3 regions of the Metabacillus herbersteinensis genome follow, and region 1 is predicted to be linked to each of the others. Evidence: riboswitches for the same ligand, from Rfam matches in the RefSeq annotation. Region 1 holds a riboswitch; each other region holds the start of a gene.
What was found. Region 1 has a riboswitch for S-adenosylmethionine ahead of ACFFIX_RS11275 (bifunctional homocysteine S-methyltransferase/methylenetetrahydrofolate reductase). Riboswitches for the same ligand answer to the same signal wherever they lie in the genome.
Positions count from the first base shown of each region.

Region 2: linked by a shared signal. The riboswitch ahead of ACFFIX_RS05480 (methionine ABC transporter ATP-binding protein) and the one ahead of ACFFIX_RS11275 (bifunctional homocysteine S-methyltransferase/methylenetetrahydrofolate reductase) in region 1 are both predicted to bind S-adenosylmethionine.
Region 3: linked by a shared signal. The riboswitch ahead of ACFFIX_RS10585 (methionine biosynthesis PLP-dependent protein) and the one ahead of ACFFIX_RS11275 (bifunctional homocysteine S-methyltransferase/methylenetetrahydrofolate reductase) in region 1 are both predicted to bind S-adenosylmethionine.

Region 1 is NZ_JBHLVO010000007.1:146,107-156,608, reverse strand. It holds gene metH (methionine synthase) at 1-1,016, opposite strand, end outside; gene ACFFIX_RS11275 (bifunctional homocysteine S-methyltransferase/methylenetetrahydrofolate reductase) at 1,009-2,859, opposite strand; SAM riboswitch class I at 2,963-3,102, opposite strand; gene ACFFIX_RS11270 (uracil/xanthine transporter) at 3,326-4,633, shown strand; partial or broken gene ACFFIX_RS11265 (YajQ family cyclic di-GMP-binding protein) at 4,681-5,176, opposite strand; gene ACFFIX_RS11260 (CvfB family protein) at 5,272-6,141, shown strand; gene ACFFIX_RS11255 (DUF3941 domain-containing protein) at 6,630-6,761, opposite strand; gene ACFFIX_RS11250 (DegV family protein) at 6,824-7,681, opposite strand; gene ACFFIX_RS11245 (YitT family protein) at 7,873-8,715, shown strand; gene ACFFIX_RS11240 (BsuPI-related putative proteinase inhibitor) at 8,728-9,474, shown strand; gene ACFFIX_RS11235 (DUF3813 domain-containing protein) at 9,644-9,838, opposite strand; gene ACFFIX_RS11230 (hypothetical protein) at 9,839-9,991, opposite strand; gene ACFFIX_RS11225 (Cof-type HAD-IIB family hydrolase) at 10,144-10,502, opposite strand, start outside.
Region 2 is NZ_JBHLVO010000003.1:90,423-100,924, reverse strand. It holds gene ACFFIX_RS05480 (methionine ABC transporter ATP-binding protein) at 1-890, opposite strand, end outside; SAM riboswitch class I at 1,019-1,131, opposite strand; gene ACFFIX_RS05475 (O-acetylhomoserine aminocarboxypropyltransferase/cysteine synthase family protein) at 1,236-2,555, opposite strand; gene ACFFIX_RS05470 (SCP2 sterol-binding domain-containing protein) at 2,716-3,048, opposite strand; partial or broken gene ACFFIX_RS05465 (thioredoxin family protein) at 3,205-3,509, opposite strand; gene ACFFIX_RS05460 (toprim domain-containing protein) at 3,531-3,878, opposite strand; gene ACFFIX_RS05455 (YusG family protein) at 4,109-4,354, opposite strand; gene gcvH (glycine cleavage system protein GcvH) at 4,432-4,815, opposite strand; gene ACFFIX_RS05445 (arsenate reductase family protein) at 4,964-5,326, opposite strand; gene ACFFIX_RS05440 (acyl-CoA dehydrogenase FadE) at 5,575-7,359, opposite strand; gene ACFFIX_RS05435 (acetyl-CoA C-acetyltransferase) at 8,439-9,617, opposite strand; gene ACFFIX_RS05430 (3-hydroxyacyl-CoA dehydrogenase/enoyl-CoA hydratase family protein) at 9,681-10,502, opposite strand, start outside.
Region 3 is NZ_JBHLVO010000007.1:9,076-19,577, forward strand. It holds gene ACFFIX_RS10565 (TRAP transporter permease) at 1-807, opposite strand, end outside; gene ACFFIX_RS10570 (DUF1850 domain-containing protein) at 800-1,312, opposite strand; gene ACFFIX_RS10575 (TAXI family TRAP transporter solute-binding subunit) at 1,578-2,576, opposite strand; gene metC (cystathionine beta-lyase) at 2,790-3,980, opposite strand; gene ACFFIX_RS10585 (methionine biosynthesis PLP-dependent protein) at 3,967-5,091, opposite strand; SAM riboswitch class I at 5,436-5,579, opposite strand; gene ACFFIX_RS10590 (SCO family protein) at 5,657-6,229, opposite strand; gene ACFFIX_RS10595 (ABC transporter substrate-binding protein) at 6,242-7,240, opposite strand; gene ACFFIX_RS10600 (ABC transporter permease) at 7,259-8,014, opposite strand; gene ACFFIX_RS10605 (ABC transporter ATP-binding protein) at 7,998-8,783, opposite strand; gene ACFFIX_RS10610 (YbyB family protein) at 9,258-9,536, opposite strand; gene ACFFIX_RS10615 (alpha/beta hydrolase) at 9,733-10,458, shown strand.

The sequences.
Region 1 (10,502 bases):
TCTCCTACAAATAAAGGTCGCATTCCTTCTTCGTATATAAGTGGTTCAATCCCTGAAACGGTGTGGCCACTTGAGATCTCAGAAATAGGACGAGGTGTAAGACTTGAAACAGCCTCAGCTAATGCCTGAATATGTTCAGGTGTTGTTCCGCAACAGCCTCCGACAATATTGAGCCATCCTTGTTCTGCAAAGCCTGAGATTTTTTTTGCTAATGATTGTGGAGACTCGTGATAATTACCTTCTTCATCAGGCAGACCTGCATTTGGATAACAGCTTACAGCCGTATTAGCTAAGCCGGATAATGTCCTAATGTGATCCGTCATAAATTCAGGACCTGTTGCACAGTTTAGACCAACAGAAATCGGCTTCATATGCTCCAACGAAATGTAAAAAGCTTCAATATCCTGTCCAGCGAGTGTAGTTCCCATCGGCTCAATGGTTCCAGAAATCATTAGTGGAACTTCTTTACCGACTGTTTCAAATGCTTTCTTTATCCCTAAAAAACCAGCTTTCACATTTAACAAATCTTGACTTGTTTCAAGTAAAAGTAAGTCAACACCACCAAGTAGTAAGCCTCTCGCTTGCTCCTCGTATGTGTCAACAAGGGTGTCAAAGGAAGTTCCACCGGTAACGGACAGTGTTTTCGTGGTTGGTCCCATTGAACCTGCTACAAACCTTGGTTTAGAAGGGGTAGAAAATTGCTCTGCAGCGCGCTTGGCAATTTTGGCTGATTCAATATTAAGTTCGAGCGCTAAATGACCTAGTTCATATTCGTCTAAAACCAAACTTGTTGCGCCAAACGTATTTGTCTCGATAATATCAGCATTTGCTTCTAAATAGGCTTTGTGAATATTTTCAATGAGTGTGGGACTTGTTTTGGTTAAGTATTCATTACAGCCATCATACTCTTCACCACCGAAGTCAGCGGCAGTGGGATCGGCTTGTTGAATCATTGTTCCCATTGCTCCATCGAGAACGAGGATTCGTTTTTTTAGTTCTTCTTGTATGTTAGACATGGAAGATCTTCCTTTCAGTACGTTGTTTTTCTTTTTGATGAATATAGTGAGTGAGCTCTACTGTTAAGTCGTACTGCAAGAAAGGAGTGATCAGATAAATACCATTAAACAGTTCAAACGCAGTATCAATCAATGAACGTGCAATGGCTAATCCTTCTTGACGTGCTTTTTCTTTGTCATTCCCAGCCAAAGCCATTTTTTCACGGATGGAATCTGATAGCTTAATTCCTGGAATTTCGTTATGAATAAACTCGGCATTACGCGTGGACGTCAAAGGCATAATCCTGATATAAATTGGCGCTTTTAATTGTTTAGTAGCTAGATAAACGTCTTCAATTTGTTGAGTAGAATAAAGTGGCTGAGAGATGAAATAGTCAGCACCACAATGAATTTTTTTCTCGAGACGGACAACAGCTTTATCAAGATGTCTGACATTTGGGTTAAAGGCTGCCGCAACCGAGAAATTCGTTTTTTCACCTAGGGGTTTCCCTGAATAAGACAATCCTTCGTTGAACTGCTTGATTAAACTAATTAAATCGAACGATGATAAATCGTATACAGAGGTAGCACCTGGAAAGTCACCAATCTTTGACGGATCACCAGTTACAGCTAAAACATCTGATAAACCGAGAGTATGGAGCCCCATTAAGTGTGATTGCAAGCCAATTAAGTTTCTGTCACGGCATGTAAGGTGAATAAGTGTCCTGGAATTTGCTTTTTCCTTGGCGAGTAAACCAGCAGCAACATTGCTTACCCTCGGTGTTGCAAGGGAATTATCTGCAAGAGTTAGCGCGTCAATTCCAGCCTGTTGCAAAGCGAGTGCACCTTCTAAAAAAGTGTTCAATCCGAGCTTTTTTGGTGGATCGAGTTCAACTATCACAGAACGTCTTTCTTTGACAATGTCCTGAAGTGGTGGTTCAGGTGTTGGGTTATTTGAGGTCGTAATTACTTCCATTTTCGGAAGCTTCACCTTTTTTTCTGTAACTGGTTTCAAGTGTGAAACAGCGTTGGCCATTGCACGAATATGCTCTGGCGTCGTTCCACAGCAACCACCGATAAGACGGACACCTTGTTCTCTGAACTTCAAGGCACTTTCTTCAAAATAGCGTTCATCAGATCCGTAGACAAGTCGACCCTCTTCAAAGGTTGGTAAACTACTATTTGGATAAACAGAAAGAAAGGCGTGTTTTGGAATCGAAACTTCTTCAAGAGACTGAATCATGTGATAAGGTCCTAGTCGACAGTTCAAACCAACAACATTTGCTCCGAGTTCCTCTAATTGGCTTAGGCCGTCCTGTAATGAGGTTCCGTCTTGGAGGACACCTGCATCATGGAGAGAGACGTTTGTAATAATCGGCTTGTTTGTTTCTTTCCTAGCAATCTGAAGGACCGTCTTGAGTTCTTCAAAATCATAGTATGTTTCTAAAAGGAGGCCGTCGACATCCTCACTAAGTAAAAGAAATAACTGTTCACGGAAGTTTCGTTTCACTTCATCTAAGGAATGGGCACTCTTTTTAAATGCACGAACACCACCAATCGTACCAACAACATGTGTAGAGGGTGTCGCAGCCTGCTTTGCTATTTCCACGGCTCTTTTATTGATTTGCCGAATCTCATCTTCAAGTCCGTATCTTGAAAGTTTAATAAAGTTGGCGCCGTACGTGTTTGTCTGAATGATATCGGCTCCAGCTTGGATATAGGACTGATGCACGTGAAGTACATCCTCAGGTTTTGATAAATTTAATTCTTCAAAACATCGATCAACACCATGGGAATAGAGAAGCGTTCCCATCGCACCATCTGCTATTAAAATTGAATTCTGTAATTCTTTTAAAAAACTCATGATTAAAGCCTCCGTTTCTTAGGATGTATGGTTAAAAAAAGGGGGGCTTTATTATAAATAAAAAAGCCTTCTAAAGAAGAAGACTTTGATGAAACAATCCTTCCCCTTATCTGCCAAGCATCTGTTATATGCTTTGCTGGAGTTAGCACCTTGGTAAGCAGAAGATCATTTTACCTAGACCTTCTTGGGTTACCGGTTGCTGAAGCTTCAAAGGGCCAGTCCCTCAGCTTCTCTTGATAAGAATACCTATTTACTTTAATTGATTAAAAACTGTTACAACTAATTTATCTAATATTTAGAAAAATATCAACCTTAAATTGAAAAAGTGTGAAAAATGTTGTGTTTTTTTACTGGCAATTATAAGGATATAAGAAAAATCAACGGATGCTTTAATAGAGATTTAAATGTGGAATTATAGTAATATTATTTAGAATTGTATTTAATTTTGAAAAGAACAGGTGAGTGGATGAATAAACTTTCTTCAATGACAACTGCATTTGCATCATTACAATGGTTGTTTTTTATTTTTGCTAATATTGTGGTAGTACCGATTTCAGTAGGAATGGCTTTTGAGCTTTCATCATTTGAAGTGGCGTCTATCTTAAGAAGTTCATTAATCGTGACGGGAATTGCCTGCGTGCTGCAGGGACTGATCGGGCATCGCTATCCTATTTTGGAAGGACCTTCTGGTGTTATTTGGGGGTTGATACTTAATTTGAGTTTATCTGCATCAACTTTAGGGATGAGCTTTACCGAGATTGGTGGGGGAATTGCTACTGGCATGCTATTAGCCGGGGGTGTCACGCTCATATTAGCTGCATGTAACCTAACTTTTTTACTTAAAAAAATTTTCACTCCAATGGTGATGAGTGTTTATTTATTTTTATTAACGTTTCAGTTGATGATTATTTTCTTTGAAGGAATGCTGAAAATCGACAGCGATGGAAGAATTAATCTGCCGATAAGCCTGTTTTCGGTGGGGTTAGTGGTTTTGGTTAGCTTTTTGAAAATTAAAGGAAATCGACTCATCAGGAATTTTTCTATATTAATCGGAATGGTCTTAGGATGGATTCTATACACGCTTTTATTTTCAACTGAGCAATCAATGAGCGGTGAAGCGGCGCCAGCTTTTACGATTTTTCCTTTCGGGATGCCTAATCTAGAAATAGGGATTATTGCGATTACATTTTTAGGATGTCTTTTAAATTTGAGTAACACGATTGCCTCTGTTCAAGCGGCATCAATTCTTTACAAAGAAACACCAACAAAAAGTCAGTTTAAAAATTCTTATTTGTTGACGGGATGTTATTCGATTGTTGCCTCGCTTTTTGGGTTGGTTACGTATGCACCATTTGCTTCCTCAATCGGGTTTTTAGAGAGCACACAAATTTTTGATCGCAAACCATTTATTATTGGGGGGGCGTTGATATCAGTGCTGGGAATCATCCCGTCATTTGGATTACTGCTTTCAACTTTACCAATAACTGTAGGGAATGCCGTTTTATTCGTTGCCTATATGCAATTATTTGGAGTTTCATTGAAAAGTTTAAATGGATACAAATTTAATTCCATCACGATTTATCGCCTAGCAGCACCAGTGCTAATTGGAATCAGCATCATGACAATTGAGCCAAGTCTTTTTAATAACTTACCTATTTATATTCTTCCGATCGTGTCGAATGGGTTTATTGTAGGTGTGCTGTTATCGATTGTACTAGAGAAATTGGTTAAGTGGGATGATTATTCCCTTGAAGCGCAGAGACAAGGCGCCTGAAAAGCAAGAATACTTTTCAGGCCTCTTTTGTGGTACATATTAAGTGATCATCGATAATTAATAAATTGAACATCTACAGAAAGATCCAACGCGCGAACGGCTGCCATGATTTGTTGAAGATCATCTTTGCTTTTGGCAGTTACCCGTACTTGATCTTCTTGTACTTGAGACTTTACTTTTAAGCCACTGTTTTTGATCAGCGTGTTTATTTTTTTTTGCGTTGTCTTTATCGATTCCTGAAACAAGTGTTGCCTTTTGACGAACGGTTCCGCCTGTAGCGCCTTCAATTTTTCCATAATCAAGGTTTCTAACAGGCACGTTGCGTTTCATTAATTTAGAGAAAAGGACATCTTTTAGTTGCTCTAGCTTGTATTCATCATCTGATTGCAAGGTAATTACTTCTTTTTCAAGAGTAATATTACTTTTACTCCCTTTAAAATCATAACGGGTAGTAACTTCCTTTAAAGCGAGGGTTATAGCGTTTGTAACCTCAGGTAAATCAATTTTTGATACGATATCAAATGAGCTTTCTTTAACTGCCATATAATAAACCTCCATAACGTATATAATATCTATAGATTATAGTAAAATAAAACGATGATCACAACTATTAGAGTATTGAAAGGATTGAATTAGTAATGAAAGCAGGCACGTTTGAAACGTTACGCATAGATGAAAAAGTTGATTATGGCTATTATTTAACAAATGGAGAAGAGCGAGTGCTTTTGCATAAAACACAAATAACGGATGAAATTAAAGTAGGGGACGAGCTAGACGTGTTTTTGTTGTTGGACTCAGAAGACCGGCTTTCTGCAACGATGAAGAAGCCAAAAATAACCGAAGATACATATGAATGGGTTGAGGTTGTCGATGTACTTGAGCGGTCAGGTGCCTTCATAGATATTGGTTTAAGTAAGGATGCGCTTGTTGCCGACGACCATTTGCCATTTTTACGTGAAGTTTGGCCACAGGCTGGGGACATGTTGTATTGTACGTTAAAAGTGACGAATAACGGGAAGCTGTTTGCAAGGCTTGGAACGGAAGAAGTTTTTGAGTCGAAGTTCATAGAAGCAGATCGCGAGCTTTTTAACAAAGAGGTCTCTGGTGTTGTGTACCGCATGATTATTGCAGGGTCGTATATAATTACAGACGAAGGCTACAAAGGCTTCATCCATTCCTCACAAAGAACGCTCGAGCCACGCTTAGGTGAGCGCGTTACTGGCCGAGTAATTGATGTAAAAGAAGATGGCACAATGAATGTCTCACTTTTGCCACGTAAGCATGAAGCGATCGGTGTGGATGCTGAAAAAATTCTTGCCTATATGGAAGATCGTGGTGGAGCGATGCCATATTGGGACAAAAGTGACCCAGATGATATTAAAGAAACGTTTGACATGAGCAAAGGTGCATTCAAACGAGCGGTGGGTAATTTAATGAAGTACGGAGCGGTCTATCAAGAAGAAGGTTGGACCTTTAAGACGAGAGAGCAAGACATTAACCCTGAATAGTCGATCACTCATATCAAGCACTTAGATGTCATGTTGACGTTTGGGTGTTTTTTTGTATACTTTAGTTGCCTATCCATCTGAGGTCAAATGAAGGTATGACTCATTGACCTTAGGTTTTCTATTATAATTGAATGTCGAATTAGCTTATTTTTTGTCAAAACATCGATATATTGGAAATTTCGCAGATAAACACCACACTTTCGTAGATAAATTATTTGACACAACTGATATATCGCAACAAGTAGCCGAAAACAAATACAATTGAATCGAAATAGACACAATAGTTGTCATTTATGTCCAAAACTGTGGCTGAGATCGAATGCAAATAAAAAGCCATAAAAAAAACAGCGTAAAATCATAAGATTTACGCTGTTTTTCCAGTGGATAGCGTTCCTGCATCCAGCTCGAGCGCCTAGCCTTCTCAAACAGGACGTCGCGAATTAAGCCTATCTTTCACTGACCGATTAAGTGGCTTGGTTTTTTGTTTGTTATTTATGATCAGTTAGCTTAGAATTTTGTCTTTCGCCACGTTGGCGATTTTTTTCACGCATCATGTTTTTTTCATGGCGGAGAGCATTATTATCTTTGGCCTTTTTGTCGTTGTCACTTGTATGAGGCATGATAAAACTCCTTTCATGCAAAGTTAGTCATATCATGTCCTCAACTCGTCAAAAATATTTAGTTATTTTTCTTCATTTAAAAAGAAGATAGCAAGTGTGCCTGGGCCTGAATGGGCGCCTATTACTGACCCAACCATGTTGATGTACACTTCTCTTGGTGAAAAGGCTTCTTCAATCAAACTTTTCATTTCAAGCGCAGCTTCTTCGTCATCGCCATGGCTAATCGCGATCGTTTGGTGTTGAAGACCTTTTCCGCGTTCGTTCATCAATTCAATGATTCTTCGGAATACTTTTTTTCGGCCACGAATTTTTTCAAGAGGGACAAGCTTACCGTCTTCAACATGTAACAGTGGCTTTATATTTAAGAGTCCGCCCACAAATGCAGATGCTTTACTGATACGTCCACCTCGTGCTAAATACTCTAAATTATCGACCGTGAAAATATGTTCGATTTTTGTGCAATATTTCTTTACAGATGTTTCTAGCTCAGGTAGAGTGGTTCCGCTGCTAGCTAACTCAACAGCATATTTCACAGCAAGTCCAAAGCCTAGTGATGCACATTTCGTGTCAATGATTTTAAGTTCGAAGTCTGGAAATTCTTCTACAACTTCATTACGTATCATCATTGCTGTTTGATAGGTTCCAGAAAGCTCAGATGAGAATGCAACGTACAAACATGAAAGCTTTCTCTTTGCTAAATCTGTAAACAGTTCTTTTAAGTAAAGTGGTGATGCTTGGGAAGTTTTGACCACTTCGCCTTCTCGCATTGCATTGTAAACGTCCTTTGGGTGAACAGTTAGTAAATCTTGGTAGTCTTTTCCTTTTATATGAACACTTAAGGGAATGAAGGATACGGAATTCGTTTCAAAAAAATCAATCGGCAGATCAGAAGCGCTGTCTGCTAAGATATGTACCGTCATAGTTACACCTCTTTTTTAATTAAAAATAGTTTAAGAATCCTTCAATTATTATATCACTTCCTATTGGTAATATAGGAGATATATGGCTAGTGATATTAAAACATGTTTCTTTTTATTATTAACTATGTATTCATTTTCAACAAATTAGGGAAAACCAAGAATAGTTCGTCAGTAAGGAGGATTTATATAATATGGTTTATGAAGAAACAAAGAAAATAATTGTTGTGCTTCTAGGGGCACTCCTAGGTGCAATTGGTCTTAATTTGTTTTTAATACCCGCCAACGTTTATTCAAGTGGATTTACAGGGGTTGCACAGCTAATCTCTAGTGTTCTTGAAGAGTATACACCTTTTTACATTTCGACAGGAATCTTGCTTTTTCTGCTAAATATTCCGGTTGCTATTTTAGGTTGGAAGAAGGTTGGGAAATCTTTTACGTTTTATAGCTTTTTAAGTGTTGCGGCTATGACAGTTTTCCTAGGGATTATTCCCTTAAGAGCTCTATCAGAGGATATTTTATTAAATGCTGTATTTGGTGGAGTTATAGCAGCCGTTGGGGTCGGTATTACATTGAAGTTTGGTGCATCTACAGGTGGATTAGACATTGTTGCGATGGTTTTATCGAGAATGAAAGATAAGCCAGTAGGTACATATTTTTTTATGTTAAATTCAATTATCATTATTACAGCAGGAATTTTGTATGGTTCGGAGAAAGCTTTATATACACTGGTTACTCTTTATGTATCAACTCGAGTCATTGATGCCATTCATACTCGCCATGAAAAGCTGACCGCAATGATTGTTACAAAAAAGGGTGAAGCATTGAAAAGTGCGATTCATGGTAAAATGGTGAGAGGAATTACAACGATCCCCGCGAAGGGTGCTTTTACGAATGAGCAAAAAGATATGATGATTATTGTTATAACACGTTATGAATTGTATGACTTAGAAAAAATTATTAAAGATGTAGACCCAACTGCCTTTACTAACATTATTCAAACGACAGGTATTTTCGGTTTTTTTAGAAGAGAATAGCGAGGTGCTAGGATGAAAAAATTGGTGATCTTGTTTAGCTTCTTATTACTGTGTGGATGCGGTCAGTCAAGTGAAAAGGATCAAGCGGAAGAGGTGTCTGGAAACTTGGACAAAAAAGAAGTACATTTAACTGTTGACGCACGAGAAAACTCTGAAAACGTAGAATTTGTGATTTCGCTCTTGAATAACACAGAAGAGGAAAAGGATTTTGAATTTCGATCAGGGCAAAAATATGAAATTATTGTACGTGATACAACTGGCAAAGAGGTTTACCGCTACTCTAAAGATCGCATGTTTACACAAGCTCTTCAATACGTCAAGCTTGCACCTGGTGAAAGTCGAGAGTGGAAAGAAATCTGGAACTATCAATTAGACGGTAAACGGGTAGATGCTGGTGAATACAATGTAACAGTGACATTGAAGGGTCAGGCAGAAGGTGTTAAAACGTTATTTGCAAAGGAAACATTCCAAGTACCACAGGAGAATCAAACCTTCCGTGGTGTCAAATCAACGACCATAAATGGATTTATTGATGTGAGTGGAGAAGTCCTTACAAAAGAAGACAGCTTTTATTATTCTGTTGATGATGGACATCAGCTTTTAGTTGATAAGGAAGAAGTAGGTGTTGACGTAAAAAACAAGTGGACACCTTTTACTTTTTCTATCCAAAATGAGACACTAAAATCTTCTGACGGTATAAAGACTCTTCAGCTCTTTAAGAAGAAAGAGGCTGAAGAGTCATATGAAATGAAAATATAAGTAAAGCGTCAAACTCAGTTTGTAAAAAAAAGCTACGGATTTCCCGCAGCTTTTTAATTTCGATTAAGATAAAATTCAAGAACTGTGAATAGCGTTTCTGAACCAGCTCTAGCACAAGCCCCCGACGCATTGAACGTGCTAGCAGTCATGGCGCCTCGCGCTTTTTTAATTAAATCGAATCAATCGAATTCTGTAGTTCGCGTAACTGCAAACGCTCAGCATCTGTCGTTTGATTAAATGCAGATGATAAGGCATTTTTAGCTTTATGAATGGCTTCGTATTTATCACCATTCAATGTCCCATTTGCTACCTGTTCGGCATACGAGACGGCTTCTCTAGCTTCTTGAAACAATTGATTTCCCATTTATATCCCTCCGAGAGAGGATTCTTCAGCTTGTCTAGATTTTCGTTCTTCTGAATCAGACATTGTCATGTGATAAGGGATTCTTTCATCGTGTTTTGCAACAGTATCTTTACCTTGCTGAACAAAACGCTTTGACTTGTTACTTTTACCCATTTGTAACTCCCCCTTTATCATTAACGCAAACTACTTTGCGTCTACTCTATTTTCTGCTGTGAGGAAGGAAATTATAATGGGAAATTGATACAAAAAAAGACGCCCTAAGGCATCTTCTTTTTTAAATTTCGTTTGTAAACAATCTAAGAAAATTAAAGCGACAGGGCACTTTTTAAATAATAAGCGACACCATCTTCTTCATTTGTTTTCGTTTCGTGAGTCGCGATAGTCTTTAACTGCTCAATTGCGTTCCCCATTGCGACACCTTGACCTGCGAATTTTAACATTTCTAAATCATTGTCTTCGTCCCCAAATGCGATAATTCTTGCTGCTGGAATGTTGTAGTGATCAGCAATCCTTTTTAATCCAACTGCCTTGTTCATACCTGATTTAATAATCTCAATTACATGCCAAGGAGCTGCCCAGCGCCGGTGATCAACGACTTCAGCATGTACATCTGATAAGTACGTTCTGATATTTTCAACTTCATCTTCACTTGCATGAATAAGAA
Region 2 (10,502 bases), on a different contig from region 1:
CCTTGTAGGATGTTTACTTCCACTTCAAAATGACGAATGATATTGGTGATTAAAGGTTGCTCAGCTGCATCTCCGACAAAAGTTAGTTGTACAACCCTTCCTTTTGGATATAGCTCCAATAAGTGTTCAACTGTTGCTTTCGTGTCTTCAGGTTCTGTTACTTGCTTAACAAATCGTTTTGTTATTGACTGTTGCGGTTTTTTGAAGACTTGAAGTACTTCGCCTTGCTCGACAACACGCCCCTCTTCCATAACAGCTACTTGGTGACAGATCTTACGAATTACATGCATTTCGTGAGTGATTAGCACAATCGTCAAACCTAGTCTTTCATTAATATCGACAAGTAGTTCTAAGATTGAATCAGTCGTTTGTGGATCAAGCGCTGAAGTAGCTTCATCACACAACAATACTTTAGGATTATTGGCTAAAGCTCTCGCAATTCCAACGCGCTGTTTTTGTCCACCACTTAGTTGAGCGGGGTAGGCATCTTCTCGTCCTTCTAAACCAACCAGCTTAATTAATTCAGCAACTCTTTTATCACGACTTTCTTTTTTCACTCCGACAATTTCGAGAGGAAAAGCGATATTTTCTCGAACTGTTCGTGACCATAGCAGGTTAAAGTGTTGAAAGATCATACTAATTTCTTGGCGAGCTTTTCGTAATTCCCGGCCACCGATTTTATCAATTCTTTGCCCAGCCACTTCTATTGAACCGCTTGTTGGTTTTTCAAGTCCGTTCAGCAAGCGAATTAATGAACTTTTACCTGCTCCACTATATCCAATGATTCCAAAGATTTCTCCTTGCTTAATATCCAAATCTACCGTATCAACTGCCTTAACATTTCCGCTTTTTGATTGATAGATCTTGACAACTTCTTTTAGTTGAATCATGTCATCACCTTCTTTCTAGTTGTTTTTAGTCCTCTCACTCTATTAGTATAAAGATTTTACAATTTTCTAAACGAAAAATGCCTTTCTGCAAAAATGAGCAGAAAGGCATGTAATAGTTAATGTCCTTTCTCTCATCTACCAAAGCAATCATTGCTTTGTGTGAATTGGCACCATTTCAACATCGACTGTTGACGGTTGCCGGGCTTCATAGGGCACTTCCCTCCACCACTCTTGATAAGAGTATAACTTTATTTAATTAGTACCTTATTCGTTTTAAGTGAGTTTTGATTACGTTTGTGATTGTATCATGCGTTAAAAAAATGTGTCAACTATTTTATTCTATTTTTAAGATAAGCTAACAGTTGCTGAAGATCGTATGCTTGTTGCCTTAAAAATAGCTTGCTCTAAATCCTCCAATAAATCATCAATATGTTCGATTCCAACTGATAAACGAATTAAATCTTCAGTAACTCCAGATTTCTTTAAATCCTCTTGTTCGAGCTGTTGATGAGTTGTACTTGCTGGATGAATGATTAGGCTTTTCGCATCCCCAACATTCGCAACATGTGACCATAATTCGACAGCATTAATTAGTGCAGCCCCAGCTTCCCGCCCGCCTTTTATCCCAAAAATGACGACAGAACCGGCTCCTTTTGGTAAGTATTTTTCAGCAAGTTGCTTTCCTGGATGATCTGGTAGCTCTGGATAAGAAACCCATTTAATAGCAGGGTGTTCTTTTAAGTAATGAATTATTTTCCTAGTATTGGATACATGCTCTTTCATACGTACATGAAGTGTTTCAAGACCTAATGTGAATTGAAAAGAGTTGTACGGACTGATAGCGGGTCCTAAATCACGCAGCAATTGAACACGAGCTTTAATAATAAATGCTATTTCACCAAGTGCCTCTGCATAGACAAGGTTGTGATAACTAGGATCAGGGCTAGTGAATCCTGGAAACTTAGGGCTATTCCAATCGAATTTTCCGCCATCAACGATAATTCCACCGAGTGTTGTTCCGTTACCAAGCAACCACTTTGTAGCAGAATGCACAACAATATCTGCTCCATGTTCAATTGGACGACATAAATATGGTGTGGCGAAGGTGTTGTCGATAATAAGTGGTATTCCTGCATCATGTGCAACTTTTGCGACAGACTCTATATCTAAAACATCCAAACTTGGATTTCCAATCGTTTCAGCAAAAATAGCCTTTGTTTTCGGTGTAATCGCTTCTTTAAAGTTTTCTGGATCCTTTGGGTCAACAAACACAGTGTTAATTCCATACTTAGGTAAAGTGTTGGCAAATAAGTTATATGTACCACCATATAGAGTTGAAGCTGAGACGATTTCATCCCCTACACTAGCAAGGTTTAGAATTGACAAGGTAATAGCAGCCATACCGCTTGCGACCGCTAACCCCCCAACTCCACCTTCAAGCTGAGCAACTCTCTTTTCAAAAACAGTAGAAGTCGGATTATGAATGCGAGTATAAATATATCCCTGTTCTTTTAGTCCAAACAAGTCTGCAGCATGATCAGTGCTATTAAACATATACGCATTTGACTGATAGATCGGCACCGCTCTTGCTCCCGTAGCTGGATCTTTACTTAATCCACCATGAATATTCAAAGTCTCTAACCGATAAGATTTTTTCTCTCCCATTGCTATTCCTCCCATAATCATAAAAAATTCAAAATACAAAATGCGTGTTTCGTTCTATCTACCAACATATGGACTCTCTTGTGAAGTTAGCACAATTTTGCATAGAGGGAATATTCAGTCTTTTATAATAAAAAACATTTCTGGATACAAGCTGTCAATTTCAACTTGAGTAAGGTTGACCGTATTGAAGAAATGCATCAACCCTTAAATAATCCCGAAACGATCCCTTAACTCTTACAGCCCCTATCTTTATCATTTGCTGTAGCTTGACTTCACCAGTTAATAGATCGTTTATTTCTTCCTCTGCACCTTCGATAACGAACGATGTTTTTCCACCGTTTCTTTTAATTTGTTTGATTCCTTCAGTAGTTATTTTTATATATATGCTTTTTAAATTAGTTGGTCGAATTTCTAAGGTAAGAGGGTGGTGGGGATAGATCGGAGTTAGGATGTTCAATTCATTTATTCTTTCTAAAAATAAATCAATACACATTATTATTCCCCCGATTGTCTGTCATCGCCTTTGGTACTTAAGATTCTATTCGACTCAGGGATTTCCTTCTCAAAGAATTCGACAGTTAATTTGTTTGCTGTCAGATGCTGATGGTTTATTCATATTTCCCAAGAAATATGTAAAATGCCGCCCTATTTAGGCGGCATATCTTTTTAAAACATCATATAAATATCCAACTGATTGAAACGCATATACTCTTTCAAGTATTATTTCATCTTTAAATATTAGTAAACATGGAACACTTTCAACTGCCCATTGTACCGCCTCATGTGGATAAAAGTTTAGATTCACACTGTATATCGTTAAGTCTGACATCATTTCATCAACAACCGATAACATTTTTTTGCAACCTGACACGTACCACATAAAGGTGTGTACAAGTAAAGAATTGTATAACCTTCTTTGTTTATCCCTTTATCTTTTTCATTCCATTCAATCATTGCTACTTGTTTTACACCTCTTCATAAAAATTTAGCATCAACATCAATATTCGCACTTAGTAAAACAGAAGCAACATGATGATCAGGAGCTGTTGCAACCTCGCGATAGGTTTTATCAATGTAAATGTGTGAAGCCTCTGGAAATTCACGTCTAAATTGTTTCCGTAATCGCTCCCCCGCATCATCTGCATCAACTAATACATATACATCTTTGAAAAAGAGCTCATCGATCAGCTCATCAAGCTTTGTAACGCTGATTGTTCCGTTTGTACAAATAATTTCTATTGGTTCATTTATGACCGTTAAGACCTTCTTTTTATCTGATTTACCCTCAACAATCAATACTTTTCCAACCTCAACTACTGACATTGTCATCACCTGTTTTTAAAGTTAAAAGTCTTTCTATAAGTTATTCGAGTTGTCGAGGTTGTTTCCTTTTAAAAGAAAGAAAACCGACCACTTATTATTTATCTTTATGAATCAAAATGACAACTGCTCAGGTTTCAAGTTGGCCTATAAACTCCTAAAACAAGTATATTAAAACTTTTCAGGAAATTTACTGAGTATGAAAAAAACAGCAGAGGACTACTCCACTGCTACTAACACCAACCATTAACGTCATCACAATCCACATATTTTTCATCAGGCTTAGTCGGAACATCTACATATTGATAAAAATTGTTATCTTCATATTGATAATTCGTTTTCAAATCAAAGCTAGACTCTGCACCTTTTGAAACCATTTGTCCGATTTGCTCATTTTCTAAAAATAAGTTGATTTGCCCATTAGAGAATTTACCAACTACTCGATCGGTTATGTTTAGACGTTGTTTTTCTAAAGTCATATGGACACCCCCTTGTTTTACCTTTAGCGTGTCCATATTTATTAAAGTAATGCTACCCTAGACTATATGAATCTGAATCAGTCTTCGTTTGTCATTTCAACATATTGTTCTGAAGTCATTAAGTTATCCACTTCTTTTACATCGCTAGGCTCAATTACGATCATCCATGCTTTTTCATAAGGAGATTCATTGACAAATTCTGGACTATCATCAAGATCTTCATTTACTTCAACTACTTTACCACTAATAGGTGCGTATAATTCTGAAACGGTTTTAACAGACTCAACACTTCCAAAAGGCTCATCTGCTTTCACTTCGTCGCCTACTTCAGGTAACTCAACAAATACGATGTCTCCAAGCTCTGATTGTGCAAAATCCGTAATACCAATACGTACCTTCTCACCTTCAACTTTCACCCATTCATGTTCTTCCGAATAACGCAGTTCTTTTGGTGTGTTCATTTGTAAAAACCTCCATATTAAGTAGTGTTATGTTTATAATAAGAAAACTAAGCTAGGTCTTAACGATTACGCCTAGTTGAACTTACAAAATAGAAAGGATGAAAGGCTAAGTTCGCGACGTCCTGTCGCAACGCCTTTCTGACCTACATCATGTAGGCCTCCAAGTTTCACGAAATTGATCTTCGTTAAAACCAATTGTAACCTTTTCGTTATTTGTAACTAGAGGGCGTTTGATTAACATTCCATCAGAAGAAAGTACATCTAACATTTCGTCTTCTGACATTGTTTTTAATTTATCCTTTAATCCCAATTCGCGATATTTTTGACCGCTCGTATTAAAGAATTTCTTTAATTCTACACCGCTAGCCTCATATATTGCTTTAAGCTCATCCTTGCTTGGGGGATTGTCCACAATATGTACTTCTTTAAATTCTATTTCGTTTTCTTCAAACCACTTTTTTGCATTACGGCATGTACCACACTTTGGATACCAGTAGAAAGTTAAAGCCATCTTTTCACCACCCACTTACCTAAGTTTTAACATTTGTATTTTATCACAACATGTAACACAAGCATAACAGGAAGTGTCAAAACTCTTGTGATTTTGTTCTATATCATTCCTTAGTGTTAAAATTGCTGTAGAACAGCCAATAAAAATTACCTTATCTTTTAAAACATCCAACTAGTTTCAACATACTAGTCCAACAGTAAAAAGCAGATATACGAGTGTATATCTGCCTTTGTATCATGGTGCATTTATTAAGAAGTATAACCTTCAGCCTCAATGAGTTTTGCAGCAATTTCTCTCTTTTTTGCAATTACGTTAATTGGTGTGTGACGAGTAAATTTGCGTAATGCCGAAATCATCATGCGCAATGAATCACCATGTTCAATAGCCACTAGAGATTCTTTTGCATGTGCTTCAATTTCGTTAAATGCTTCTTGACAGAAAACTTGTGTATATAGAAGTTTTTGTTTATTTTTCTCTTCACCGTTTTTCCCAATTGCTTTTTCGGTGCGAAGAATAGCTGACTCCATTGCATAAACATTACTTACGATGTCAGCAATATTCACAAGTACTTCTTGTTCTTGCTGTAGCCCTTTGCCAAACTTTTGCGCAGCTAACCCAGAAATCATTACCCCAATTTTCTTGGCATTTTTCAATAAATATTTTTCTTGCTCTAATGTACCTTCGCCTACTTCTTCAGGCATAAGCATCATCAACTCTTCTTGTAAAGCTTGAGCTTTTTGGAACAATGGAAGCTCGCCCTTCATTGCTTTACGCAAGTAAGTGCCTGGTACTAATAAACGGTTAATCTCGTTTGTACCTTCAAAAATTCGGTTAATACGAGAATCACGGTAAGCTCTCTCTACTTCGTATTCAGCCATAAATCCGTAACCACCATGGATTTGAACGCCTTCGTCTACTACATAATCTAATGTTTCTGAACCGAATACTTTATTTAAAGAACACTCAATCGCATATTCAGCAATAGATGCCGCAACTTCTTTCCCATCTTTTACTTCATCAGCTGACAAACGGCTCATACGATCTTCGAATAATCCAACGGTACGATAAACAGAGCTTTCCATTGTATATAACTTCGTAGCCATATTTGCTAATTTTTCCTGAATTAAAGTGAACTTTGAAATTGGTGTTTTGAACTGTTGACGTTGGTTTGCATATTGGACAGAAACATCAATGATTCGCTTTGATCCACCAATTGTTCCTACAGCCAACTTGTAACGACCAATGTTCAAAATATTGAAGGCAATAACATGACCTTTTCCTAATTCACCCAATAAGTTCTCTTTTGGTACTAAAGCATCTTCTAAAATAAGTGTTCTTGTAGAAGAACCTTTAATCCCCATTTTCTTTTCTTCAGGTCCAGTAGAAACACCTAAATACTCTTTTTCAACGATAAATGCTGAGAAATGCTCTCCATCCACTTTTGCATAAACAACAAATACATCAGCGAATCCTGAGTTAGTGATCCATTGTTTTTCTCCATTTAATACGTAATGTGTGCCCTCAGCATTCAACTTAGCTGTTGATCTAGCACCAAGTGCATCTGAACCAGAACCAGGCTCAGTTAATGCGTAAGCTGCTATCTTTTCACCTGTGGCTAAATCAGGCAAATATTTATGCTTTTGCTCTTCGTTACCAAACAAAACGATAGGCAATGAGCCAATCCCTACGTGAGCACCATATGATAATGAGAAACTTCCCGCACGAGCAAATTTCTCCGTAATTAACGCAGAACTAATTTTGTCCAAACCAAGCCCACCATACTCCTCAGGAACATCCGCTCCCAATAACCCAAGCTCACCTGCCTGTTTTAAAAGCTTCACAGATTTTTCAAACTGATGATTCTCAATATCATCTAACTCTGGTAACACTTTGTTCACAACAAAATCCTCAGCAGTCTTAGCAATCATCTTATGCTCATCAGAAAAATCCTCCGGAGTAAAAACCCGATCAGCCGAAACATCCTCAATTAAAAAACTCCCACCCTTAATAACACCCTGAATCGTATTAGACATCTAAATTCCTCCATTAATCTTATTTTGAAATTTATCTAACTTTCAATCTCTATGCCCTATATCCCCTTCTAACTCCAATGCCCTTAAAAGAACTGAGCATAAAAACCGCAAGGTTAGCGAAGTTCTTCACCGCCACCAACCTGCGCCAGCAGGACTTTGGGGCCGCACACATATAACTCTCTATTAACGCTTAATACACTCTCTAACCCTATTTCAACTGCAACCCACATGCCCCAAGAAAGTACCAACGCTAACCCTCATATCCACCCAAACACTCCAATGCCCTTAAAAGAACTGAGCGTAAAACCGCAAGGTTAGCGAAGTTCTTCACCTCACCAGCCTGCGCCAGCAGGACTTTGGGGCCCCACACAAACAACAACTCTTTTATCACACTTAGTTCACTCTCTAAACGAATCTATAAAAAACCCCACATGCCCCAAAAAAGTCCAAACGCTAACCCACATCCCAACTCCAACACTCCAATGCCCTCAAAAAGAACTGAGCGTAAAAACCGCAAGGTTAGCGAAGTTCTTCACCTTACCAGCCTGCGCCAGCAGGACTTTGGGGCCCCACACAACAACTCTTTTTTCATACTCAGTTCACTCTCTAAACGAATCTATAAAAAACCCTCATGCCCCAAAAAAGTCCAAACGCTAACCGCCATCCCCACTCCAACACTCCAATGCCCTCAAAAAGAACTGAGCGTAAAAACCACAAGGTTAGCGAAGTTCTTCACCTTACCAGCCTGCGCCAGCAGGACTTTGGGGCCCCACACAACTAGTTTATATAGAAACAACATACACACTCCAACTAATCTCCACGCAAGCCCACACGCCCCAAAAAAGTACCAACGCTACCCCCTCATCCCAACTCCAACACTCCAATGCCCTCAAAAAGAACTGAGCGTTAAAACCGCAAGGTTAGCGAAGTTCTTCTCCCTACCAGCCTGCGCCAGCAGGACTTTGAGGCCGCACACAACAACTCTTTTTTCACACCTAGTTCACTCTCTAAACCTATCCTACCGAAACCCCATCATGCCCCAAAAAAGTACCAACACCAACCTCTATAAACACTACACACTACCCAATAAGCTCAAACACCCCAGCAGCACCCATCCCGCCGCCAATACACATCGTCACCACCCCAAACTGCTCATTCCGACGCCGCATCTCATGAATCAGAGACAACGTCAACTTAGCGCCCGAACAACCTAGTGGATGACCTAACGCAATCGCACCACCATTTACATTCACTCGGTCTTCATCTAACCCTAGCTCACGAATTACTTGGATAGATTGTGAAGCAAATGCTTCATTTAACTCGAAAAGCCCAATATCAGATAGCTCTAGTCCTGCATACTTTAACGCTTGTGGAACTGCAGCAATTGGTCCAATCCCCATAATTTCTGGTGGAACACCTGCTACTGCGAAAGACCTGAACCTGACCATAGGTTTGTAGCCTAATGATTCAGCTTTTTCACGATCCATTACCATTACTGCTGCAGCTCCATCGCTCGTTTGTGATGAATTTCCTGCAGTAACAGATCCTTTTACAGAAAATGCTGGACGAAGTGTACTTAATACATCAACTGTTGTATTGGCACGAACACCTTCGTCTTGACTAAATTGAATGAATTTTTCTTGTAATTTATTATTGGAGTCTACAGAACGCAGTGTTACATCGACTGGGACAATTTCATCAGCAAATCTTCCCGCTTCAATTGCTGCTGCAGCTCTTTGATGGCTTCGTACTGCAAATGCATCCTGTTCTTCTCGACTCACACCATACTTCTGGGCAACTTGTTCAGCCGTGTGTCCCATTCCTATGTAATATTCTGGTGCATCTTCTGCTAATCTAGCATTTGGACGGATAACATGACCCATCATTGGTACGAGACTCATAGATTCTGCTCCACCTGCAATCGCTGTATCTGAGTGCCCCAGCATAATCTTTTCAGCTGCGTATGCAATACTTTGTAAACCAGAAGAACAATATCGATTAATTGTAATTGCTGGTACTGTGAATGGTAGACCAGCTAATGCTCCAATATTTCTTGCCATATTTAGTCCTTGCTCTGCCTCAGGCATTGCACAGCCAATAATTAAATCATCAATATTTCCTTGATAATTCCCTGCACGTTTTAACGTTTCCTTGACAACCAATGCACCTAAGTCATCTGGACGTACATTTGCTAGTGTTCCTTTTTTTGCTCGGCCAACAGGTGTTCTCGCACCTGCAACAATTACTGCATCTCTCATAAGTGAAACCTCCGCTTCTTTAACTAGCTACAATCCTTACATAGTCATAATTACAAGACCAGTCTAGTTTCTTAGTGGCTTGCCCTTTAGTAGCATGTGTTGCATACGTTGTTGTGACTTTCCTTCAGCAACTAGACTTAAGAACGCTTCTCTTTCTAAATCGAGTAAATATTGTTCATCAACCTCTGTTCCAAATGGTAATTTACCGCCTGCAATAACAAAGGCTAGTTTTTTTGCAATTTTAAGATCGTGTTCCGAGATATAGCCTGACATTAGCATCGATTGAGCACCTAATAATAAAGTTGCATACCCTGTTTCTCCTACAACTGGTACTTTCTTTCGGATCGGTGCTTGATAACCGTTGTTATATAGAGCTAGTACTTGTTGTTTAGCATCATATAAAAGATGGTCATTGTTAATGCTTACTCCATCATTTTCGTTAAGGAATCGGTTGTCTCTTGCCTCTGAACCAGACGTAGAAACTTTAGCAGTTGCAATCGTTTCAAATACTTTATTTGCTACTGCTTGAAGATCGAAATCCGCACCTTTTGGCATACTGTTCAATTGTTTAATGTAAAGCTCTTTGTTACCACCACCACCTGGAATAAGACCTACTCCTACTTCAACTAATCCCATATACGTTTCACTTGAAGCTTGGATACGACTAGCAGGCAAACAAATTTCAGCGCCTCCACCTAAAGTCATTCCAAAAGGTGCGGCAACTACAGGTTTTGCACTGTACTTAATCTTCAACATTGCTTGTTGGAAATGACGAACAACCATGTCTACTTCATAGTAATTGTCATCTTGTGCTTCCATTAAAATCATCGCAAGGTTCGCACCAACACAGAAGTTTTTACCCTGATTACCAATGACAAGTCCTTT
Region 3 (10,502 bases), 140 kb from region 1:
AAATGCACCTGATGTTACAACATTGGCTACGGAACTACCACTAATTGTTCCTTGAAGAGCACTAGAGAAAATAGCAACCTTAGCAGGACCACCAATGCTTCTACCTGCGATCGCAATTGAAAGATCATTAAAGTATTGACCGACTCCTGTACGAATCAGGAAGGAACCAAATAATAAGAACAGGAAAATAAATGTAGACGATACGGCCAAAGGTGTACCTAAAATCCCCTCTGTTGTAAAGAACATTGTCTGAACCGTTCGTTCTAATGATAACCCGCGATGTGATAAGAATCCTGGCATGTATTGTCCAAAAATCCCATAAAGAAGGAAAACGATAGCAATAACCATAATCGGTAAACCCACTGTACGTCTTGTTGCCTCCAATACGAGTATGATTGCAAGAAGTCCAACGACAAAATCCAATGTATCTAATCGTCCAACACTCATTACGAGATCCTGAAAGAATATCGGCCAATAAGCTCCGACTCCAATACTTAAAATCGCTAAAAGTACATCATACCAAGCAACTTGGAGCTTTCCTTTTTGTTTCTTCTTTTTGTTAGCTGGAAATAGTAAAAAGATTAATGAGAGCGCAAAGCCTAAATGGACCGTTCGTTGAATTTGTGCTGTAAAAACACCGAATACTGCCGTGTATAGTTGAAATAATGAGAAAGCAAGAAGTCCAAAAAACACGATGTATCCCAGATAACCTGTTAACTTCCTGGTCCCAGCCTCTGGATCATATTTTTCTAAGAGCGCTTGTTGCTCTTCTTCAGTTAAGTACTTCACTTCTTCTTTATCAGTCATTGATGTTCACTCCTCTCAATTGTTGCCATAACGTAATTTTCTCGCGCTTAATTCGGACCCATGCTCCTGGCTTCATATACTCGGATAAGGTATATGTTTTATCCTGGTAGATCACACGATGGTTTGCTCTCACTTGTCCAATTCGTAAGTCAATAAATTTAAAAGAGCGATTCATATTTTTTATATAGTATGTACCATTTTTTTCTTTAAAAATTTCCTCACCTTCTGCATTGGAAGGCATTCCTACAGCAAAATCTTTATAAGCAAGCTCAGTTAGAACAATGTGTTTGTCTGATAAATGAAAGGATTCAATCACATCAGAGAGGTGGATGGAGTGTGTATATTTTATTTGAAAGGTATTATCCTTTTTTATCGACAAATACGCTAGTAATTTTTCTTGATCCTGGTCGGTAAAAGCCACTACTTGTTTGTAAGGATAGTAGAACATAAATGCGATAAACAGTAACACGGGTATTAAAAGAACAACGAAACTCTTTAATTTCATAGACGGCCTACCTATTTTGACATAAATTTATTTCTATAAAAAAAGCGCAAGCGCCTTGTTCAGCCTTAGGCATAGCATAAGACGATTATAAATTGAAGGCGTTCTTTGCCTTCAATTTATAATTGACTTATGACCTCGAGGGGCTAGGCGCTGGAGCTGGATTCAGAAACACTTTCTGAATTTAAAATTACATAAATTATGGAGTTACTATAAAATGTGAAATCGATAGACCACTTTTGCGGCCTACCGATTCCCTTAAAAGTGTTTACTTCGTTACACCTTTTTCTTCAAAGTATTTAGCCGCACCAGGATGAAGTTCCATATCACCTAAGCCCTCAAGAGCTGTTTCCGGTGTAATGAGTTCACCTTTTGCATGAGTGATTTTATCAGTGTTGTCAAACAACGCTTTTGTCATTTCATAGACTAAATCTTCCTCAATATCTGATGTAACAACTAACATCGCTTTTACAGCAACTGTTTTAGCATCTGATTCAATTTTGTATGTACCACTTGGTACAACGTCCTCTGAATAGTATGGGTATTTTTCAACTAATGCTTTAATTTTATCATCAGCTAGTGGCACAATGACAACATCATTTTGAGCAGATAACGCCTCGACAGCGCCAGTTGGTGAACCAGCAGTAATGAACGCTGCATCAATGTTGCCCGCTTGTATTCCATCAGTAGACTCATCAAAAGATAGATTCTGAGGTTTAATATCTTTGTCTGTTAAACCATAGATTTCTAGAATCTGCATGGCATTAATATAGGCACCAGATCCAGGAGCACCAACTGAAACAGTTTTTCCTTTAAGATCCTCAACTGATTTAATTCCACTTTTCTCTGTCGTAACAAGTTGAACAGTTTCAGGATATAAAGAGCCAATTGCTTGGATATTATCAATAGGATTACCGTCAAACATTTCTTTTCCTTCAAGAGCATATGCAGCAATGTCAGTTTGTGAGAATGCAAGTTCCGCATCTCCTACTCTTAACGTTTCCATATTTTCTCCTGAAGCACCAGAAGTTTGCGGTGTAATTTGTGCATTTGTATTGTCAGTAATTACTTTCCCCATTTGTCCTCCAAGTGGATAATACGTTCCACCAGTTCCACCGGTTAAAAGGCTAAGGTCTTGCTTTTCAGCTTTATCTTCTCCGCCTTCATCAGCTGTTCCACCTGATGCCCCTTCGTTCCCACATGCTGCAATGATCATAATTAAAGTCAATATCATTACAAACATAAAACTACTACGTAATTTCTTCATTATATATCCCCCTTTGTAAAAATTGTGTAAAAACTACTATCTTATCTTACCATATGTAACATTCAAACTGTCAAACTTTTGTAATTGTTTTGAATTCATAGTATTTTATATGATAGGTTATGAGCGACGTATTTAAAACAGAACAAAGAAGATAGGAGTTCTATTATTAAACAGAAATTTGGTAGAAAAAAACCACCTCAAAATCTGAAGTGGTTACCTTACTTTCACATTCCGAAACTTCTGTACCAATGGCAACTTTGCAAATGCACCTTCAAAATCTTTAATTAAATCTTCCGCATTTTCAAGTCCCACACTTAACCTCAGTAAACCATCGGTAATTCCTCTTGCTTCTCGTTCTTCTTTCGGCATTGCTGCATGTGACATTTTAGCAGGATAAGAGAGGATTGATTCTACTGCTCCTAAGCTAACTGCAAACACTGGTAATTTTACATTTTGTACAAAGGTTTTCACTGCCTCCGCATCTGGTAGTTTAAAAGAAAGAACGGCACCAGGTCCATCTGCTTGGTAGCGTTGAATCGAATAGCCTTTATGGAAGGTTAAACCTGGGTAATACACTTCCTCTACCTTTGGTTGTTTACTTAATGCTTCCGCGATTTTACGAGCTGAAGCAGTTGATTGCTGCAGTCGCACATGTAAAGTTTTCATACCCCGCAGAACGAGCCATGCATCCTGTACACCAAGTACTGCTCCGAATGAGTTTTGAAGCTTGTAAATTTGCTGGCCAAGTTCGGCGTCCTTCACTACAGCCAATCCTGCCAACACATCACTATGACCGGCAAGAAATTTCGTTGCACTATGCAATACAACATCAACTCCTAAACTTAATGGTCGTTGAAGAGCTGGTGTCATAAAGGTATTATCTAAAAATGTTAGACAATTATTTGCCTTGGCAAGCTTTACGATGCCACTAATATCTGTAATTTTCAGCAATGGATTTGAAGGGGTTTCCATATAAATTACTTTTGTATTTGGTTTAATTTTTGAAGCTACATCATGAAGATCAGTCATGTCGACGAACGTGTAATCAATTCCGAAACGGGATAATACCTCTGTAACCATCCGAAACGTTCCACCGTAAACATCCTCTGAAATGACAACATGATCTCCTTTTGAAAGGAGCAGGAAAGCTGTTGAGATCGCAGCCATCCCTGATGAAAAAGCGAACCCTCTCGTTCCATCCTCTAACTCTGCGATCGCGTTTTCCAGAGCTTCTCTGGTCGGGTTTCCAGACCGACTGTAATCGTATTTCCCAAACTCTTCAATATCAACTTGATGAAAAGTGGAGGAGTGATGAATCGGAACACTTACTGCCCCTGTTTCCTTGTCGACCTTTGAATCGTTATGCAACAGTTTCGTCTGAAACGTCCATTCAGAGTTGCTCAACAGCTTCAGCTCCCTTCATAGTTGAAAAGGCTTTTTGCAAATCTGCCTTAATGTCTTCCGCATGTTCAATTCCTACTGAAAATCGTAAAAGACGATTACACACTCCATTAGCTGCTCTTACTTCTTCTGGAATATCCATATGTGTTTGCGTTGCAGGATAGGTGATAAAGCTCTCCACTCCGCCTAAGCTCTCCGCAAACGTGATCGTATTTAGATTTTTTAAAAACGGATTAATCCATTCTTCCCTTTGTAGTCGGAACGAGATCATGCCGCCTTTTCCTGGGTATAAAACATCTGTTACTTCGGGCTGCTGCTCCAAAAATTCGACCAATTCCTGTGCGTTACTTTGATGCTGCTTCATTCTCAGTGATAAAGTTTTCATTCCTCGTATTAACAACCACGAATCAAAAGGTGATAATACAGCGCCGATTGCGTTTTGATGTTCAGCAAACGCAACAGTAAGCTCCTCCCCTTTTGTTACTACTAAACCTGCGAGCACATCATTGTGTCCACCTAAGTACTTTGTTGCGCTATGGATTACAATGTCGGCTCCATCAAGAATTGGTTTTTGAATAACAGGTGTGTAAAAGGTGTTATCAACGATTACTAGTATGTTGTGACGTTTAGCTAGGCTTGCCAGCTCCTTTATATTTGCTTCTTGCATTAAAGGGTTTGTTGGCGTTTCAATGAACAATGCTTTTGTTTGTGATGATATTCTCTGTTCTGTAGCATTTAAATCTGTAAAGTCATCGTATTGAAATTGTAGTCCATATTTCCTCCATTCTTTTTCAAACAAGCGGTACGTTCCGCCGTATAAATCTGAGGACACGATGAGCTCATCTCCACTTTCAAACAGGGCCATGATCGTTTGAATGGCTGCCATTCCAGAACTAAAAGCAAATCCTCCAGTGCCATGCTCTAAATCTGCTATTGCGTCTTCTACAAGCCTACGGGTTGGATTACCAGTCCGAATGTAATCAAAACCAGTCGATTCCCCGATTCCAGCATGTCGATAGGCTGTTGAAAAATAAACGGGTGGATTAACGGTTCCTGTGACTTTTTCACTTCGATTGCCAATTTGCGCTAGCTTTGTTTCAATTCTTTGATTCATGATTGTCACCATCCTTAGGAATATGTAGTCTTTTGATTTGGGATGTGTGAAGAAGCTTGTAAAAAAACAAAAAGACTTCCTCATGTAGAAGAAGTCTTGGTATGTTATAGTCGGCTTCTTCTTATCTTGCAAGCGAAAGGTGTTGCTTGCTGGAGTTAGCACCTTGGCACTCGGAAGATTTTTGGAAGGTAGATTGATTTTAGCTGGTTAGGTTTAAACATAGAGCCTAGAGGTTTTCTGGTTTAGCTGCAAGCATTCGCTTGCACGTCACGCTGACGCGTGACTGCGTTTGATAATAAAAAATTGCTTCGAACAAACAAGGGCGCTTTGTTCGCTTCAATTTTTTATTATCAAACGGCTAAATCAGAAAACAACATAGTTTTTGTGTTTAAACCTGGCAAAAATCAATCGATCCAAGAGTCTTCACTCGTTATTGACCGGTTGCTGAGGCTTCATAGGGCCAGTCCCTCTGCCTCTCTTGATAAGAAAGTATTATGAAATTTTTGAATTGTTTATGTTTTTTACTACTTTACCTTATTCCAGTACGAATTGCAAGAGTCTTATGTTAATTTAGTAGCTTTATATCTTCAATTATTTTATCGTAGGGTACGTCTGAGACTCCGTCGTATTGTTCTAGGATCGTGTTTCCTTTGATGAGATAGATGTTTGTGCTGTGTACGAATTGGCTGGAGCCTTCGACTTTTGCTGCTGGGGCCATGAAGCCTTTGTTTGAGAAGGTTTCGATTTCTGCTTGATCATAGCCTGTTAGGAAGTCCCAGTTGGTAAAGTCTGCTCCGAATTGTTCACCAAATGTTTTTACAACCGCTTTTGTATCATTGTCAGGGTCGACTGAGAATGACACCATATTCACATCTAGATTTTTGTCTTTTATTTGTTGCTGTAATTTTGCCATGTGGGCAGTCATTGGTGAACATACCGTGTCGCAATTTGTGAAAATAAATGCTGCCAGCCAGACTGAATCTTTGTAGTCTGCTGTTTTTACAGATTCACCATCTTGATTAACAGCCTGTAGTGGTTCAACTTGACCACTCAGGCTAAAGTGTTCTTCAAGGTTTACTGACTGTCCACATGCTGTCAAGAATACGGTGAGGAACAAAGCAAGTATGAGTTTTTTCACGATGCTATCCCCTTATTTGCTTGCAAATGACGTGTCGATTAGTTCATCAAATTCTGGTTTTTCTTTTAAGAATTTTAGTTCAAATGAAGAGTTTGCAAATTCTTGAACAACTTCTGCATCTACTTCAGTTGTGTAACGAACGCGCTCCCATGCACTGTCTATGATTGAAGGATCTAATTCTTGGTTTGTTGCCTCTTTAATTGATTTAATTGCAATCTCACGTGCTTCGTCTTTATTTTCGTTAATAAAGCTTACACCTTTTTCATGTGCTTTTACGATGTTTTTTACAAGCTCTTCGTCTTCCTCAATTAATTCATTGCTTGTTACTAACACGGTATTTGGTAATGTCGTTCCGTATGAAATTTCGTCTGAATCTACTAGAATTGTTGCTCCATCTTTAACGAATTGAGATGCCCATGGTTCAGGAACTGCTGCTAAATCTACTTTTCCTGATTCAAACATTGCGCCGTATTGTGCTGGGTTACCTGTTACATGCTTTAACGTTCCACCAATACGTGCTGAACTAATTCCGAAGTCTTGTAAAAATGTTTCCATTTGTACGTCATGTGTGCAACCTACACCTGGTGTAATGAATGTTTTTCCTTCAATTTCTTCAATACTTTTAATACCACTCTTTTCACTTGCTACGATAACTGTTCCACCTGAAGATGCACCTGCAAGAATTTTCACATCTGCACCATTTGCATAGTTGTTCATGACAGGTCCTGGACCCACTAATCCTGCGTGAATATCACCTGTTTTTAAAGCTGTCATAAATGCTGGGCCGTCCGCAAATGTTTTGTAAGAGATTTTCACATTTTCACCAACAGAGTCTTCAAAGTACTTCTTTTCTCTCGCAATCATCGCTGGTACATGATCAATGTTTGGAAAATACCCAATGACAATTTCTTTCTTTTCTCCGCTACCACTTGGAGTACTCGCTGATCCACATGCCGCTAACAGGCCGATCATTAAAGCAGCAATAATTGATAAAAACAATGATTTTTTCATGATTCTTTCCCCCGTATTTTAAGTTTCTAATCCCCATTTTCTCATGACATTCTTTTCTACGCGCTGGAAGAAAAGAAGATCAACAACAACTCCAATAACCATAATGATCATCATAATTCCAATAACTAGACTCATATCTCCAAAGTCTGAGGCGAATCTTAGTGAGTAACCAAGACCTGGACCTGTGCTCAACAATTCTCCTGCCATCAATGCTCTCCAGGCAAAAGCCCATGCTAATCTAGTGCCTGTTACTGCATACGGAATGGATGCAGGGAAAATGACTTTCCAAAACAAACTAAAGCCACGGTAATCCATTGTTTTGGCTGCATTAATATAGAGTGGTGGGACGTTTTTAATTCCTGTTCTCATATTAATTGTCATAACTAAAGTTCCACCAAGAACGACTATGAATGTGACTGCCGCTTCATTAAGTCCAAACCACATAATGGCTAGTGGAAGCCAGACAATACTTGGTACAGCTTGAAGGGCTAAAATCAGTGAGCCAAGCGTTTCGTCCGCTGTTTTTGATTTTGCTAATAGGACCCCTAACAACATTCCGAGTGTTAAGGAGATGGCAAGCCCAATTGCTAGTCGTCTAAAGCTAGCCATTACGTCGTAAACAAGCGTCATATCTGCAAAGCCTCTATATAATGAGGTAAAAACATCTGATGGTGCAGGTAGTAAAACTTCTGAAATTCCAAATAGGTGAACAGCAAGCTCCCATAGAGCAAAAAGTCCGCCATAAAAGAGGATGCGTTTAACGGCTGGCTGCATGCTGTAACTCCTTTTCTACGACTTTATCAATCTCTGCTTTTAGCAAGCTTTTAATTTTTACTTCATAAGGTAATAGCTCCGCGCGGGTTTGTTCACGTGGACGTGGAAAGTCTAGCTCAATCACGTCTAAAATTCGACCTGGCTGAGTACCCATCACAACAATTCGGTCTGAGAGCTTTAAAGACTCTTGAATACTATGTGTGACAAAAAGAATCGTTTTCTTTGTTTCGAGAAAGATCTCTTCTAACACTTCATGTAACCTTGAGCGCGTCTGCTCATCAAGTGCTCCAAATGGTTCATCCATTAAAAGTAGTGCAGGGTCCATCGCAAGTGCTCTTGCAATGGCAACACGTTGCTGCATTCCACCTGACAATTCATGTGGTGAATGGGTTGTATAATTACTCAATTGAACCATCGACAAGTATTTATGTGCGAGCTCACGCGCAGCATTCTTGGATAATTCCTTTTGGAGCGGAAACATGACATTTTCTTCAACAGATAACCAAGGAAATAAGGCAGCCTGTTGAAAAACCATTCCACGTTCTTTTCCGGGTCCTTTTATCGGATTATTTTGGAGGATAAGTTCTCCCGAAGTTGGAGTAGTTAGGCCTGCGACAATTGAGAGCAATGTTGATTTGCCACAACCAGAGGGTCCCAAAATTGAGACAAATTCCCCTTCCTTCACATCTAAATCAATATTTGATAAAGCAATTTCAGAACGATCACGCCCTGGAAATTCCTTTGAAACATTTTTTATTGTTAAAAACATTCTACTCACCCACCTTACGAATAATTCACATCAGGTTAATCGGATTAATTAGCTTCATTATATAGAATATGAAAGTAAAGTCAATCGTTTCCTGAAAATTAAAAAAGGAATCGGATTTTCGGTATAATTAGGAAGGGAGTTCTGGGTTAATTATATAGAGGGAAACTATTATCTTAGTTAGGGGATGTATCAAATTTCTCGATAAAAAAAGCGCAAGCGCCTTGGTCAGCCTTAGGCATAGCATAAGGCGATTCTAGGGTAGAAGGCGTTCTTTGCCTTCAATTTAGAATTGACTTATGACCTCGAGGCAGTCGAGAACGCGACGTCCTGTCGCTTCGACTGCACTAGCACGTCCTGTGCGTCGGGGCTAGGCGCTGGAGCTGGACTTGCGAAACGCAGACTTAGTATCAAATTTTATACTTTCTTATATGTTAAAAAAATGCCCAAATCTACTTGGGCACCTATCTTTACAATCTATTGTTTTTTTTCATCATAGTACTGAACTGCATACATAGCACCTTCAGATACCATTTTGTTGTCGTCGATATCATGTGGATCGGGGTGACCTGCTTTTTTCACAGGAAAGTTGTCTAATTTTACTTCCTTTGACATGAACTTCATAATTTTTCGCTTCGCCTTTTTCATTGAATCTTCTATTTTGTATCGTCGGGACTTGTCCTTTAATACAAGAGAAGTAACACCTATTGTTGATAATGCAATACCGGATAAAATCACTTTTTGTTTTTTAATCATTGTGATTCTCCTTTCAATTTTTAATAGGCTTTACTGTTACTTTCCCCGTTGATTCTTTTTTAAACATTGCCCTGATTGTTGATAAGCGATTCACTGTGAACTTTTCAGGCAATCGTGGTAAACTTAGTTGAAGCAGCATAAGACTTACACTGATGATGGAAGCGCTTCAATTCATAAGACAGCTTTGGAGGTTATCATGACAAAACAAACCGGCATTATTAAAGAAGAAATGTTTTACTCAACTGCTTTACAAGAGGAGTTAACTCTTTTAATTTATTTACCTGAAAACTTCTCTCCACTATATAAATATAGTTTATTGATTGCACAAGATGGACAAGACTATTTCCGTCTTGGTCGTGTCGCCAGGCAGGCTGAAGCATTGTTAAAGGAAGATGAAATTGAAAACTTAATCATTGTAGGAATTCCCTATAACGATGTGAATGATCGAAAAGATAAATACCACCCTCAAGGAGAAAAGTTTTCTGCCTATGTTCGCTTTTTAGCGCATGAGCTGGTCCCTTTTTTAGATCAAGAATTTCCTACCTATCAAGTCGGCCACGGACGAGCCCTGATTGGCGACTCATTAGGTGCGACAGTTTCTTTATTAACAGGGCTTGCCTACCCACATACATTTGGGAAATTAATCTTGCAATCACCTTTTGTAAATGAAGATGTAACAAAAGCAGTTGAAGATTTTACCTCACCTTCTCTCCCTTCCATTTTCCATCAAATTGGAACAGAGGAAACGCAAGTAAAAACGACGGATGGCCAAGTAAAAGATTTCATTACACCAAATCGAGAATTGCAAAAATTGCTCGAAAAAAAAGGATTTCCCTATCACTATGAAGAATTTAAAGGCGACCACACTTGGAAATATTGGCAACCACTTTTAACACCACTACTAAAAGAAATGTTCGGTTAAACGCCTGTTAATATGTTTCACAACGAAATTTTGATATAATGACA